Regions from separate parts of the Tumebacillus lipolyticus genome, predicted to be linked through region 1. Evidence: riboswitches for the same ligand, from Rfam matches in the RefSeq annotation. Region 1 holds a riboswitch; each other region holds the start of a gene.
The links. Region 1 has a riboswitch for cobalamin ahead of ACFSOY_RS10425 (energy-coupling factor ABC transporter permease). Riboswitches for the same ligand answer to the same signal wherever they lie in the genome.

Region 1 (4,713 bases):
TCAATTGTTAAACCTGATAAACTGCAGATCACGAAGCAAGGAATCGGTTTGAAGCTGGCCGGTTGACGAGACGACAGCAGAAAGCCACTCCTGATCGTCAGGAGTGGCTTTTGATCCACGCTTTGAACGAAGCGACATCGCGAGGCGGCCGCTGTCCGGCGCGCCAAGCTGCGGGCAACGCCTGCCAGATGTCGAGGAGCATCGGCATTTCCAGCCCGAGCGCTTCGATCTTTTCCACCTCGTGAAACACTTCCTCCGGAGTTCCCTCCATCACACACGTTCCCCGATCGAAGACCAAGATCCAATCGGCCCACGCATAGGCGAGGTTTAGATCGTGTGTGGCCATTACCAGCGTGATCCCTTGTTGATGAATCCGTTCGAGCTCGTCCACCAGCTGATGCTCCGATCGGCGGTCGAGAAAGGCGGTCGGCTCGTCCAGCAGGAGCAGCTCAGGCTGCAGCGCGAGCACGCCGGCCAAGGAGACGCGCTTTTTCTGCCCCAAGCTCAGGTGGTGCAGCGGCGTGTGCGCCAGGTGCGCGAGACCCATCTGTTCGAGGATGCTCTCGGTGCGCGATCTGATCTCCGGCTCGGGCAGCTTGGCGTTGCGCAGACCGTAGGAGACATCCTCATAAGGCGTGTGCAGGATCAGCTGCTGCTCCGGGTCTTGAAAGACCAGCCCGATGTTCTGCCGCAGCTTCGCCAGCTCCTTGTGCTGATAGGAGTAAGGCGCTCCCTTCCAGTGCAGCGCGCCCGACTTCGGACGGTGAATACCGATCGCGTGCAGGAAAAATGTTGACTTCCCCGAGCCGTTCTGGCCGCAGATCGCCGTTTTCTTCCCGGCGGGGATGCGCAGGGTCATCCCTTGTAATGCGAGGTGGCTCGTGCCCGGATAGGCGTAGGTCAGGTCTTGAACTTCAAGGATCGGCTTCATCTCATACCCCTCCATCTAAGCCACAGCTCCAAACTGATCAACAGCATCGCGCCGAGCAGCCCTTCCAGCAGGAAGCGCCTCGGCAGCGGCTGCGCCCGATCGGGTGCCAAGCCGAGATCATCTGTAAAACCACGTGCGATCAGCCCATGCGAAAGCCCGCGATACCTGTGCATCGTCTTGATGAACAGCCGCACGGTCAGCATCGCCACATCGCGCAGCTTTCCCGAAAAGCTGACATAGCCGCCGCGCGCGCGCTGTGCCACCATCATCTCCGCGGCAGTCTCCTCAAGCAGAAAGACAAACCGATACATGATCAGCGTGATCTCGATCACCAAACTCGGGATGCGCAACCGCTGCATCACTTGGAGCAGCTGCGGCACGGGGGTCGTGAAAATCACAAAAAACAAGCAGGTCACGCAGGCGGCGATCCGCGTGGCGAGCGTCGCTGCTTGGTACAAACCCGCTTGTGTCACATACAGCGTATAATCGGTGCCGGTCACGATCTCATAGCTGATCGCCGCCTCGCGCAGAGAGCCGGTCCTGCCGATCTCCAGCAGCAGGGCGGGCAAGCTGGAGATCAGGAACAGGCTGGAGATCCCAAACAGGATCAGATAGTAGCGCAGCGGAGTCTGCGCGCGCTTGATCGTCCAGTAGAGCATCCAAAGCGCGATGAGGATCTGAACGATCGGATGTGCAAAATAGGAGAGCAGAAACATCAGGGCAGCAAATCCGCACTTCCACAGCGGTGAAAGCGAGTAGAAGCGGCTGTTGTATGAGAGCGTGTCAATCCTTCTGATCATCATGCTTTCGACTTTGAGGATTTCCCCCTGATGATGCCGATCGCGTACCCGATGATGCCAGCGCCGATCGCCGCCTGCAGGGCGAACAGCATGCTTTCCGTCTCAGAAGGGAGCTCGGCAAGCGGCTCAAACCACGGCTCATAGCTAGGTGCGATCTCTTGAATCGCCTCCTCCGCCGCACCGTCCGCGCCGCCAAACTCCGCCTGAATGAAGAGCAGCGGCAACAGGGCTAACAGGATGACGACGAGGAGCATCGAAAGATTGATCCATACCTTTTTCAAGATTGCACAACCCCTTTCATGCGACGGCGAAGCGAAGTGAGCTCCTCCGAGTTATAGCGCTGCAGCCAGTTCCAGACCAGCACGGTGAGCAAGCCCTCGCTGATGGCGAGCGGAATTTGAGTGACTGCAAAGATGCTGCCAAACTTGGCGAAAGAAGCGAGCATCCCGCCTTCGACCGAAGGGAAGGCAAGCGCCAACTGGAGCGAAGTGACCACATAGGTGGACAGGTTGGCCATCATCGCGGCTGCGAAGATCGCAAGCTTCGGCTTGCCGGTCGCTTTGATCATCAGCAGGTAGACCGCATAGCCGACGAACGGTCCGGCAACAGCCATCGAGAAGGCGTTGGCGCCGAGGGTGGTCAGGCCGCCATGGGCGAGCAGAACCGCTTGGAACAGCAGCACGACCGAGCCTAAGACGCTCATCGGCAGCGGGCCGAACATCACGGTGCCAAGCCCGGTCCCGGTCGGATGCGAGCTGCTTCCGGTGACAGAGGGCAGCTTGAGCGCAGACAGGACGAAGGTGAACGCACCGGCCAGACCGAGCATCAGCTTCAGCTCGGGCGCTTCCTTGGTGATCTTGATCAGCGAGCGCACTCCGAGGATGAAAAATGGTATAAAGACAGCCCACCAGAACAGCGCCCATCCTGCCGGAAGAAACCCTTCCATGATGTGCATTGCGTGCGCCGGCTGCGGGGTGTTGACCACAAAATAGCTGGTCAAGCCGAATGTGGCCAACAGCAAAAACAGTGACTTTCGAGCTTTCATCTTGAACCTCCTCATCGTTTTTGAACGTAAAAAAACCAACCCCGATTGCCTTGGATTGGTCATAGGTATGCTGCACAAGTTGACGAAAGAACAGCATGATCGATTCGTTTCGTCCCTGTACACCGCTCCTTTCCGCGAAGGCGTGTGGGTGTAAACAAACGAGGTAGGTCTCCTGGCTTAGGATCATCATTCTCGCTCGCCTTCCCCGATCGAGATCGAGTGACTTCTTGAGTGAGAACTCCCCATTTACAGTGGCGGGACCGCTCGGGATTTGCACCCGATTCCCTGTTACCCCTTGCTCCGGCAAGGGCACCTGCTTGTTCGCGCTATTCGGTTGTGGTTTTAATACGTGTTACAGATTCTCGTCACAGCAGGGGAAATCCTTCTCCACCCGCCTGTTTCGCACAAATTTTCCTCGTTCGCTTGACCCTCACGCAACGTGAGGCAGTATGATGCAGATATCGGAGGTGATGATGTGTGGCCTACAGAGTAAAAGAGGTGGCCGATCTGGTCGGCGTGAGCGTGCGGACGCTTCATCATTATGATGAGATCGGTCTCTTGGCGCCAAGCTCGGTCAGCGAGGCTGGCTATCGGCTGTACACCGATCGGGAGTTGGAGCGGTTGCAGCAGATTCTCTTCTTCCGCGAGATCGGCTTTTCGCTTCAGGAGATCGGAGAGATCTTGGACAGTCCCGACTTCGATCGCAAAAGCGCGCTCGTCGCCCATCAAGAGATCCTGATGCAAAAGAAAAAGCGGCTGGAAGACATCATCGCAACGGTGAAGAAAACGATCGAATCGATCGAGGAGGGCATTGAGATGAGCGAAAAAGAGCTGTTTGAAGGGTTTGACATGACGCCGCTTGAGGAGCACAAGAAAAAATATTCGGCAGAAGCGCGGGCGAAATACGGGGACGAGGTGGTGGAGGCGGCCGAAAAGCGCACCGAGTCATACACGAAAGAGGACTGGGCGAAGATCACCGCCCGTCAGGAAGCGAACTATGCGAAGATCATCGCCGCCATGCACAACGGGCCGAGCGATCCGCAGGTGCAGGAGGCGGTCGCCGACCTGCGCCAGACAATCATCGACTATCATTATGACTGCACGCTGGAGATCTTTCGCGGGCTCGGCGACCTCTATGTCGCAGATGAGCGATTCACCGCGAACATCGACAAGTATCAGCCCGGTCTGGCTGCGTTCTTGCGAGAAGCGATGCATTTCTATTGTGACCAGTTGGAAAAGAAATCGTAAGCCGTTTCAGATCTCGCCTGCATGTGGGCGAGATCTTTTTTTGTAGGGTCGATTCGGCATTCGCCGTTGCTTTGATGAAGGGGGAGCGCATCACCCGAACGCTCCCTTGATTGTAAGCACTTGCTCATCCAGGATCGAAAGGTCCATTTGTTGAAACAGCAGAAGGAACGCATCCACAATTCGCGGATCGAAATGATGCCCCTTTTGCTTCACGATCTCTGCGACCGCTTCAACAGGCTCCCAGGCCTTTTTGTAAGGTCGCTCATGTGTCAAAGCATCATAAAAGTCGGCAAGAGCTACGATGCGGGCTTCAAGCGGGATCGCCTCCCCTTTGAGCCCGACCGGATAGCCGGAGCCGTCCCATTTCTCATGATGCGACTGGGCGATCGTTCGAGCCATTTTCAGAACTTTAAAGCAGCTCCCCTCCAAAATGCTGGCACCGATCATCGTGTGTGACTTCATGCGTTCAAACTCTGCAGGATCATATCTTCCAGGCTTCAACAGGAGTTCGTCAGGAATGCCGATCTTGCCGATATCGTGGAGAGGAGCTGCCATGCGGATCATGCTAACTTCCTGTTCGGTGAGGCCCAAGCCTTTCGCGATCAACCCGGACAGCCAACCTACCCGTAGCGTATGCTGTCCGGTCATATCGTCACGATATTCTGCCGCACGTCCGAGGAGCTGCAAAA
Region 2 (4,713 bases), on a different contig from region 1:
ACGATCAGCACCGCATCCTCATTGCGCTCCGTCGCTGCAAGGTCGAAACCGGCCTCTTCCAGACGGGAGCTCAGGATGTCCAGCGTCTTCTGATGCACGCCGATCGGCTTGCCGTAGGAAAAGTGCACGCTCGGATGACGCTCTTTCGCTTCGTCGATCTCATGCGGGATGTGCAGCTTGGAATGTCCCGCACCGAACAGAATCACCGGGACCAGCGTCACCGCTTCCGCCCCGCGCGCCACACAGGTGTCGATGCCTTGGGGAATCGTCGGGCGGGCAAATTCGAGAAAACAGGTCTCGATGATCGGGAACTCTCCGCCGAGCTTCGCTTCGACCCGTTTGGCAAACGCGAGCAACTGCTCGTTGCCCTCCGGATCGCGGCTTCCGTGTCCAACCAGCAAAATCGCATGTTTCATCAGCATGTTCCTCCTAGTCTCCGCAAACCGTATCGACAGTTACAGCGGGTACATGTTCATTGTGTTGATAGCCTGCGACGGTGCCCACGCGCTTGAAAAACTTGTGGAAGCGCTCGTCCGGATACCCCTGTTCTTTGTAGATCGAAAGGACGCGGGCGACCTCTTCGACCAACTCCTCCGCTGGGATGCCCTCTGCGACCGGCTGGGCCGCATGCGCGTTGCGCCCGATCGTCTTGCCGCCGAGGAAGAGGTCAAATTTGCCGCGGCGATAGATGACTGCAATGTCTTCGTGCACCGAGCCGTAACAGGCCATCGCACAGCCGGCAAACCCGATCTTGAGCTCTTTCGGCATCGCAAGGCCGGCGAAGCGCTCCGCGATCTCATCCGCCTGCGGAATCGACTGCGATTTCTCCCCATTGCAAAAATCGCACGCTTTGACTTGCACCACATCGCCGATCGGCTGTACGAGCAGCCCTGCCCGTTCCAGCTGGGCGGCGATCGCCTGCGGCTCCTTGGTCATCACGCGCAAAAGGACGTAATGGTTGGGCGTGTACTCGATCTCGCCTTCCGCTCCGGCCACCTCGATCATCGCCGCCAGCTGCTGCGGCGTCAGCTTCTTGTTGCCGACGCCGGGAGATACGGCGATCTCCAGGATGGCAGGCATCGCATCATACGGGTTGATCACCTGCTGCTGCATCGGCTCCCCCTCGACAACGCCTCGCGCTGCCAGCATGCTGACCGCCTGCATCGCGTAGTCCAAGGCGCGCGAAGTATCCGGCTGCACCATCGCCCCTTGCCCGATCGTGCGCTCCGCCTCCACATTCCGCTCGGCGGCTGGCGACTGCGGCACTTCGGCTACCGCTTGCGCCGCTGCCATCTGGCGCTCGGAGAGGCCGCCGTGCAGCGCCCACGGCTCATGCTCCTCTTTCAGGCGCTCGTTAGCGCGGATCGGCTGTTCCGCTTTGTCCAGCGTGTATTTGCGCTGGTAGCCGCGGGGAGTGATCATCTTGCCATCGTAGACGAAGGTGGACGAATTGCCGATGATCACCGTCGTCAGCATGCCGATATCATGATCGAGCATCTCGCCGAGCGTGGTCAGCACCACCGACTGGCGATCTCGGTACGCGCTCTTCACCAACCCGACCGGAGTGTCGGGCGAGCGGTATTTGAGCAGGATCTGTTGCGTCTCGACGATCTGGCGCGTGCGCTTGCCGGAGCGCGGGTTGTAGAGGGCGACGATAAAGTCTCCCATCCCCGCCGCCTCGACGCGGCGCGCGATCAGCTCCCAAGGAGTCAGATGGTCGCTCAGCGAGATCGTGCAGGCATCGTGCATCACCGGCGCCCCGAGCAAGGACGCGCAGGAGTTGATCGCCGAGATTCCGGGGATCACTTCCACCTCCACGCCATCCGCTTCCCGCCAGCCCTTTTGCACCAGCACTTCGTAGACCAGACCGGCCATGCCGTACACGCCCGCATCGCCGGAGGAGATCACCGCCACCTTTTTGCCCATCTCCGCTTGGCGCACCGCTTCGATCGCCCGGCTCACCTCTTCGGTCATCCCGGTGCGCACGATCTCCTGATCGGTCAGCAGGCCGCGAATCAGATCCACATAGGTGTTGTACCCGATGATCACATCCGCTTCCTGAATCGCTGCTCGCGCACGATCTGTAATGTGCTGAAAACTACCTGGCCCGAAGCCAACGATCAACAGCTTCCCACGCATCGCACTCATCTCCCATCATTTGCACATAGAAAAAGACGCCTTCCCGAAGGAAGGCGTCATATGTTTTCATGGTGTAAAACCTCAATAATGCAGTCCATGACACACCTGAAACCATCCTTCTTATATCCCCGTAAGAAGGTATGGAAAACATAGCAGGCAGGTCTCCTGACTCATGGATCATCACTTCCTCTGCCTTCCCATCTAAAAAAACAGTGGCGTGTTAGAGGAAATTACCCATTCACAGTGGCGGGACCGTACCGGACTTGCACCGGATTCCCTATTAAGCTCTTGCGAGCACCTGAACGTTACCCTATTCACTTTTCGTCGAACGATTCAAAGTATAGGGGAAAACTCAGGTATTGTCGAGTCCCAAATCGGCAAAGGTCGCCATCTCCGCCACCAGGCGGCAGGATGCTTCCAAGATCGGCAAGGCCAGCACCGCGCCCGTCCCTTCGCCCAGTCGCATGTCGAGCATCAGGATCGGCTCCAATCCCATCTCCTGCAACAGCACTCGATGCGCCGGCTCTTGGGACAGATGCGAGGCGAACAGCACCTCCTGCGCGCCGCTCTCCATCCGACAGGCGACCAGCGCCGCCGCTGCGGCGATCACGCCATCGACAACGACCACCATCTTGCGCTGATAGGCGCCGAGCACCACGCCGACCAAACCTGCGATCTCTAAGCCCCCCACCTTGGCCAGCACGTCGAGCGGATCGAGCGCATTCGGCCGATTGACCGCCAGCGCCTGCTCGATGACCCGCGTCTTGTGCAACACCTTCTCATCATCGATCCCGGTGCCGCGACCGACCAGCTCCGCCAGCGGTCGTCCGGTCAGCACCGCCGCCAGCGCCGCGCTCGGCGTCGTGTTGCCGATTCCCATCTCGCCGAGCGCCACCGCCTGCACGCCCTGCTGATGCAGTTCTTCGACCATCTCGATCCCGACGGCGATCGCCCGCTGCGCCTCCTCGGGCGTCATCGCAGGCCCTTGAGCAAAATTGGCGGTGCCGGCGCGCACCTTCTTCGAGCGCACGCCGGGGAGCTCTCCCTCGACGCGGCTGCCCACATCGACCACATGCACCGCACAGCCCACCTGGCGCGCCAAGACGTTGACCGCCGCTTTTCCGTTTACGAAATTTTGGATCATCAGTCCGGTCACCTCTTGCGGAAAGGCGCTGACCCCCTCTGCTGTCACACCGTGGTCGCCGCACATCACCACGACGGCGCGCTGTTCAAGCTTGGGGAACACCGTCCCTTGAATCCCGGCGAGCCTGATACCGATCTCCTCCAGCTTGCCGAGGCTCCCCGGCGGTTTGGTCAAAAAGTCCCAACGCTCTCTCGCTGCTTGCATCATCTGCGCTCATCCCTTCAGAAAAAAAATAAAAGCCCAAGCCTAAAGAGGCTTGGACTTTCCAAATCCAAACGAAACATGTCACCTCGACAGGCAGGTCTTCTGGCTCCCGGATCATCCCCATCTTCCCCGCCCTTCCCAGACAGATCGTCCAGTGGTCGCAGAGGGTCCCCGGATACAGCGGTGGGCCCGCGCATTTGCTTCCCTATTCTCCCGCGAGGCGGGCACCTGTCGCGTTGCATGAAATTCTACAAAACAGCGTACGGCAAGCGACGCAGAAAATCAATACTCAATTCCGAAGACGGCCGGAATCCCCTCGTCGTAATAATGTTTGAGCGGGTTCATCTCCGTGACGAGGTCGGCCAGCTCAATCACTTCCTGCTTGGCGTTGCGACCGGTGATCAGCAGGTGCAGATGGCGTGGGCGGTTGCGAATGACCTCCAGCACATCGGCGAGCGGCAGCACGTCGGCGACCGGAAAGCGCTCGATCGACAAGGCGTTGTTCAGCTCATCCAAAATGACCAGATCATAGTCGCCCTCCAGCACACAGCGCTTCGCTTCCGCCCATGCGTTGGCGAGCGCCGCCCGATGCTCCTCCGGCGTCTTCGTCCAGGTGAAGCCGATGCCGAGCTGGCGGATCTCAACGCCCAGCTTTTCCAAGGCGATCTGCTCGCCATAGGTGCGCTCCGGCGATTTGATAAACTGCAGGATCAACACTTTATAGCCGCGGCCCACCGCGCGCACGCACAGCCCCATCGCCGCCGTCGTCTTGCCTTTTCCGTCTCCCGTGTAGACCAGCATCATGCCCTGACGTTTGCTTCTTTCCATCTTTCAGCCTCCCTCTCCACGCGCAAAACGCTTCCCCTATTGGAACAGGTTGCCACCGCAGTTGTCAAGGACACACCCCTGCACGCCCGCAACAAAACATGGACGAACCGCGCGAAACCGAGCAAGTTCTTCCCCGACCCGAACGATCAGAGATCTTAGAACGCTACGAAGGAACCTTTTCCAAACAGCTCATCACCTTGTCGCCAAACTCGCGCAGGTAATGCAGATAATCGCCATCCGGCCCGCTGTAGTTATAGCGCTTGTTGCACATGCGGACGACGACCAGCTCCGCCTCGGGCACGACCAGCACCAGCGGGCCGGTGACGCCGAGGATCTGAAACGCACCTTTTGGCACGCTGCTGCCGATCTCGCTTCGCTTCGCCGGATGATCCTGCACA
Region 3 (4,713 bases), 510 kb from region 1:
GGACAGATCGCCCTTTGGCGTCACGAGCGCTGACACGCTCGGCAGTTTTTGTTTCATCAGGATCGCCACCTTTCTGTGTTACACATCTACGTGTCTAATAAATTGGACACTCATTCGATCTATATGTCAAAAATATTATACACGAAACGGCACAACTTCCGCTCTACCGACTGGCACAATTCTTGCTTTCATACAAATGAAGAAGAAAGTTGCGCTCGACGAGCGGTGGGGGTCGTGACATGGATTCATTGATCGTAAAAGTGATGGTCGTCTTTCTGATCATCGGTGCTGTCGACAAACTGCTCGGCAATCGGTTTGGCTATGGGCAGCGATTTGAGGACGGATTTCGGGCGATGGGGCCGCTGGTGATCTCGATGGCGGGGCTGTTGTCGCTCTCGCCCGTGTTGGCCAACCTGATCGCTCCGGTCGCCGCGCCATTGCTTGCGCTGATCGGCGCCGACCCGTCTGTTGCAGCCGCGTCTGTGCTGGCGATCGACATGGGCGGATATCCGCTCGCGGTCGAGCTGGCGCAGCATCCGGATGCGGGACAGTTTTCTGGCGTTCTGTTGGGCACGATGATGGGGGCAACCCTGTCGTTTACCATTCCGGTGGCGCTCGGCATCTTGCGGCGCGAAGACCGCGAGCCGCTCGCCACCGGCATTTTGATCGGGCTATCCACGATCCCGATCGGCTGTCTGATCGGCGGTGTTGTGGCTGGGTTTGCCTGGAAGATGATGTTGCTCAACCTGGTGCCCGTCACCCTGTTCGCCGCCCTGATCGTGTTCGGACTGTGGAAGCGACCTGCGAAGATGGTCGCATGCTTCCTCGTGTTTGGGCGGATCATCGAGATCGTCGCGCTGATCGGTCTCGTGCTCGCCATCTTGTCCGCGCTGCTCGGCATCGAGCTGATCGATGGCCTGAAGCCGCTGTCGGAGGGGTTGCTGCTGGCCGGACAGATCGCCGTGATCCTCGCCGGAGCCTTTCCGCTGGTTCATTTCCTGACGACTGTGTTCCGCAAGCCGCTGCTGCTGATCGGCTCACGACTGGGGATCGGGGAGACGTCGACCGCAGGGCTGATCACATCGCTGGCGAACTGTCTGCCGATGTTTGCGATGTTGCACGCGATGGATCGCCGGGGCAAGATCTTAAACATCTCCTTTGCGGTCAGCGGTGCGTTCGTCTTCGGCGGGCAGTTTGCCTTTGTCGCCGGCGTCAGTCCAGAGATGCTGGTGCCGATGATCGCTGGGAAGCTGGGTGGAGGCGTCGCAGCGCTGCTGGTCGCGATGTGGTTTTTGCGCGGCATGCGCGAAGGGGAACAAGAAGGCGAAAAAGAGGGAGGGAAGAGCACATAGCCTGTGCTCTTTCTTTTTTCAGTTTTGCTGCAAATCAGCAAGCGATTCGAAATCGGCAGAACGATCGGGCGTTTACAAATTATTTACAAAAGGCTGGACAATCGATTGATCGGAGGGATAAAATGGACGGACTGAAGTTTCAGAGCGCGTGTTACAATTGGGCGTGCGCCCCGATGGGCACGTGCTGTTTCGTTCTCGGACCGAACTTTCCTTAGAATGATGTGTCATTTTTCTTTCGAATGATGTGTCATTAGTAGTAGAGGGGGAAAATACTGATGAACTATGACCTTTTTCAAACGATCAACAACTGGTCAGGCCACTACAAGTGGCTCGATGAAACGATGATCTTTTTCAGTGACAAAGCGCTGCTCTTATATGCGATCGGCTTGGCCTTGCTCTGGATTGCATCCTCTTCCGCGGGAAAGCGGATTGCCTTGTTTGCAGGTATCACCGGGGGCGTCGGCCTGTTGCTGAACTTCCTGATCAGCCTTGTGTATTTTGAACCGCGCCCCTTTATTTCGCACAGTGTCAATCTGTTGATTCCGCACGCAGCAGATGCGTCATTTCCAAGCGACCATACGACGGGAGCGTTCTGCATCGCCTTGGCGATCTTCTTGCGCAATCAAAAGATCGGCACCCCATTTTTGCTGCTCGCGATCGCGACCGGCTTCTCCCGTATTTTTGTCGGCCACCATTACCCGGGGGATGTCTTGGCATCGGTGATCGTCGGCTTGGTGACCAGCCTGATCATTCTCAGGATTCAGCATAAGCTGGAACCGATCTTCAAAGGAACTCTCTACCTGTACGAAAAAGGTACGGCACGATTTGGTGGTTCGCAAACAAGAAAGTCATGACCAACGGTCATGACTTTTTTGTTTCGGCCGCCCTCGCCAGAAATTGGGCTGCTGCCGTTCAAGACTTTGAATCGAGAGCGCTCAATTTCCTACGCGACATCTAGGCTGTCAGTATGCTGGAAAATCGCGAGAGAAAGAACGTCGCTGCCTCCCCCCTTTTGGCGAATAAACGGCAGTCCAGATGGGCAGGCTAGAGGTAAAACGCGCATGGGAGGTAGCAGATCATGGAAGTGACGATGGGTGCTGATGAAGTGATCGCTCGTATCCAACAGATGGCAAGCTCTGGGGAGCCGACCAGCAAAAAGAAGGTCAAACAAACCGATCCTGAGCTGATGCGAAGTGCGCTTTACTATTATCCCAGCTGGGAACATGCACTGAAAAATGCGGAACAGCAGTGAGGGCATCACCTCACGATCGAATTTAGAAAAAAGCGTGCGATCATCGCATGCTTTTTCTTTTTGTTTAGAATCAATCCAAAAAAGGATTTCCCTTTCGGAACGCGAATAAGCAATACCGAACCAACAATTACATAGGACGGCGATGAGGTGCCTTCGCAGACGAACAGCGAAGGGTAACAGGGAATCGGGTGCCAATCCCGAGCGGTCACGCCACTGTAACCGAGGAGTTTTCTTTCTATGATGCCACTCGATCGAACGATCGGGGAAGGCGAAAGAACGCGATGATCCGGAAGCCAGGAGACCTACCTCATCTGCTACACCAGAAGTCCTTCGATGAAAAGGAGAGGTGTTCACATGGAACGACAAGGAATCAATTCTTTGCGATCGTTTGCCTGCTTATGCACGTGACCCCAACCTTTTTGGTTGGCGTCACGTGCTTTTTTACTGTATGGGAATCGGATTCTATCACTCAGGTCAGGAGTTGAAAGAGATGATGACAAGAAAACTCACCAACTGGAAGCGGGCCGCCTTGAGCCTGCTCGCGCTACCGCTTTTGCTCGTCGGATGCGGCAATGATTCGCAGACGAAGGGCGGTGCGACCCCGCCGGCTGCCCAAGCGGACTATCAGCAGGTCACGCTTTCGACGGGCGGTCACACGATCACGATCAACGAAGCGCCCAAGCGCGCCGTCAGCCTCAACCAGCACACCACGGAGATCATGCTCGCGCTCGGTCTGGAAGATCGGATGGTGGGCACGGCGTACATGGACGATAAAATTTTGCCAGAATATGAGGCCAAGTATGCGAAGATCCCCGTGCTGGCCGATCAATATCCCTCGCTGGAAGTGCTGCTCGGTGCGAACCCCGACTTCGTCTATGGGCGCAAGAGCGCGTTTTCAGACAAGGCGCTCGGCTCGGTCAAAAGCCTTGGGGAAAAGGGCATCAACGGGTATGTCGCCAGAGGCACGGAAGTCTCCGGCGTGATCCCGACGATGGATGTCGTGTATGAGGACATCTTGAACCTCGGCAAGATCTTTGACATCAAAGATCGCTCCGAACAGCTTGTCGACAAGCTCAAACAGGGGATCGCCGACACGCAGAAAAAAGTGGGCGATGTGAAAAAACCGCTGCGCGTGGCCGTGTATGACGCGGGCGATACGGCGATGTTTACGGCATCGAAAACGCTGCAGACCCATCTGATCGAGCTTGCGGGCGGCAAGAACGTGTTTGACGATCTGGACAAGAGCTGGACAGAGGTGAGCTGGGAAGAGGTGGTCAAGCGCGACCCGGAAGTCTTCGTGATCAACGAGTATGACAAACCGTCCGCTGCGGAGAAGATCGCCTCGCTGAAAAAGCACCCCGCGCTGCAAGATGTGTCGGCGATCAAAAACGATCGCTTCGTGATCTTGCCGCTGTCAGACGCGTTTGAAGGCGTTCGCAACGTGCGTGCGGTCGAAACGCTGGCCAAAGGATTCTATCCGGACCGCTTTCAATGATGAAAAGGTGGCGTTCGTTCTACCTGCTGCTGATCATCCTGACAGGGCTTTTCATCGCGTCGATCACCGTTGCGGTCATGCTCGGCCCCGTCCCGATCCGGCCGGAGACGGTGTGGCGCATCGCCTTGTCCCACCTGCCGCTGTTCGGTGACTCGTTCGTCGTCGACTGGAGCAGAGGGCAGGAGAACATCGTCTGGGAGGTGCGCTTTCCGCGGGTGATGCTTGCGGCGGTGGTCGGCGCGGGCCTGTCGGTGGTCGGCGTCGCCATCCAAGCGCTGGTTCGCAATTCGCTGGCCGATCCGTACATCCTCGGCGTCTCCTCTGGCGCATCGGTCGGCGCCACCTCGGTGATCCTGTTTGGGACGTTCTCCTTCTTGGGTCAATGGGCGCTGTCCGCATCGGCGTTCCTCGGGGCGCTGGTCGCGGTGGTGGTCGTCGTCCTGCTGGCACAGGTCGGCGGCAGGTTATCGCCGGTGCGCCTGCTGCTCGCCGGCATCGCGGTGTCTGCCGTGTTCTCCGCGCTGACCAGCCTGATCGTGTTCATGGCGAAAAACGAAGCGGGCATCCGCAACGCGCTGTTTTGGCTGATGGGCAGCTTCGCGGGCGCCAAATGG

Region 2: another riboswitch for cobalamin. It lies ahead of cobJ (precorrin-3B C(17)-methyltransferase); the one in region 1 lies ahead of ACFSOY_RS10425 (energy-coupling factor ABC transporter permease).
Region 3: another riboswitch for cobalamin. It lies ahead of ACFSOY_RS08150 (ABC transporter substrate-binding protein); the one in region 1 lies ahead of ACFSOY_RS10425 (energy-coupling factor ABC transporter permease).

Annotation. Positions count from the first base shown of each region.
Region 1 is NZ_JBHUIO010000005.1:1,102,867-1,107,579, reverse strand. Features, by position in the region: gene ACFSOY_RS10440 (energy-coupling factor ABC transporter ATP-binding protein) at 98-931, opposite strand; gene cbiQ (cobalt ECF transporter T component CbiQ) at 928-1,731, opposite strand; gene ACFSOY_RS10430 (energy-coupling factor ABC transporter substrate-binding protein) at 1,731-2,012, opposite strand; gene ACFSOY_RS10425 (energy-coupling factor ABC transporter permease) at 2,009-2,776, opposite strand; cobalamin riboswitch at 2,921-3,108, opposite strand; gene ACFSOY_RS10420 (MerR family transcriptional regulator) at 3,254-4,024, shown strand; gene ACFSOY_RS10415 (HD domain-containing phosphohydrolase) at 4,115-4,713, opposite strand, start outside.
Region 2 is NZ_JBHUIO010000011.1:398,809-403,521, forward strand. Features, by position in the region: gene ACFSOY_RS18200 (sirohydrochlorin chelatase) at 1-416, opposite strand, end outside; gene cobJ (precorrin-3B C(17)-methyltransferase) at 430-2,139, opposite strand; cobalamin riboswitch at 2,278-2,456, opposite strand; gene cobT (nicotinate-nucleotide--dimethylbenzimidazole phosphoribosyltransferase) at 2,492-3,490, opposite strand; cobalamin riboswitch at 3,563-3,734, opposite strand; gene cobO (cob(I)yrinic acid a,c-diamide adenosyltransferase) at 3,770-4,315, opposite strand; gene ACFSOY_RS18220 (serine hydrolase domain-containing protein) at 4,479-4,713, opposite strand, start outside.
Region 3 is NZ_JBHUIO010000005.1:592,719-597,431, reverse strand. Features, by position in the region: gene ACFSOY_RS08170 (sigma-54 interaction domain-containing protein) at 1-57, opposite strand, end outside; gene eutH (ethanolamine utilization protein EutH) at 240-1,352, shown strand; gene ACFSOY_RS08160 (undecaprenyl-diphosphatase) at 1,628-2,206, shown strand; gene ACFSOY_RS08155 (hypothetical protein) at 2,431-2,604, shown strand; cobalamin riboswitch at 2,733-2,928, shown strand; gene ACFSOY_RS08150 (ABC transporter substrate-binding protein) at 3,095-4,099, shown strand; gene ACFSOY_RS08145 (FecCD family ABC transporter permease) at 4,096-4,713, shown strand, end outside.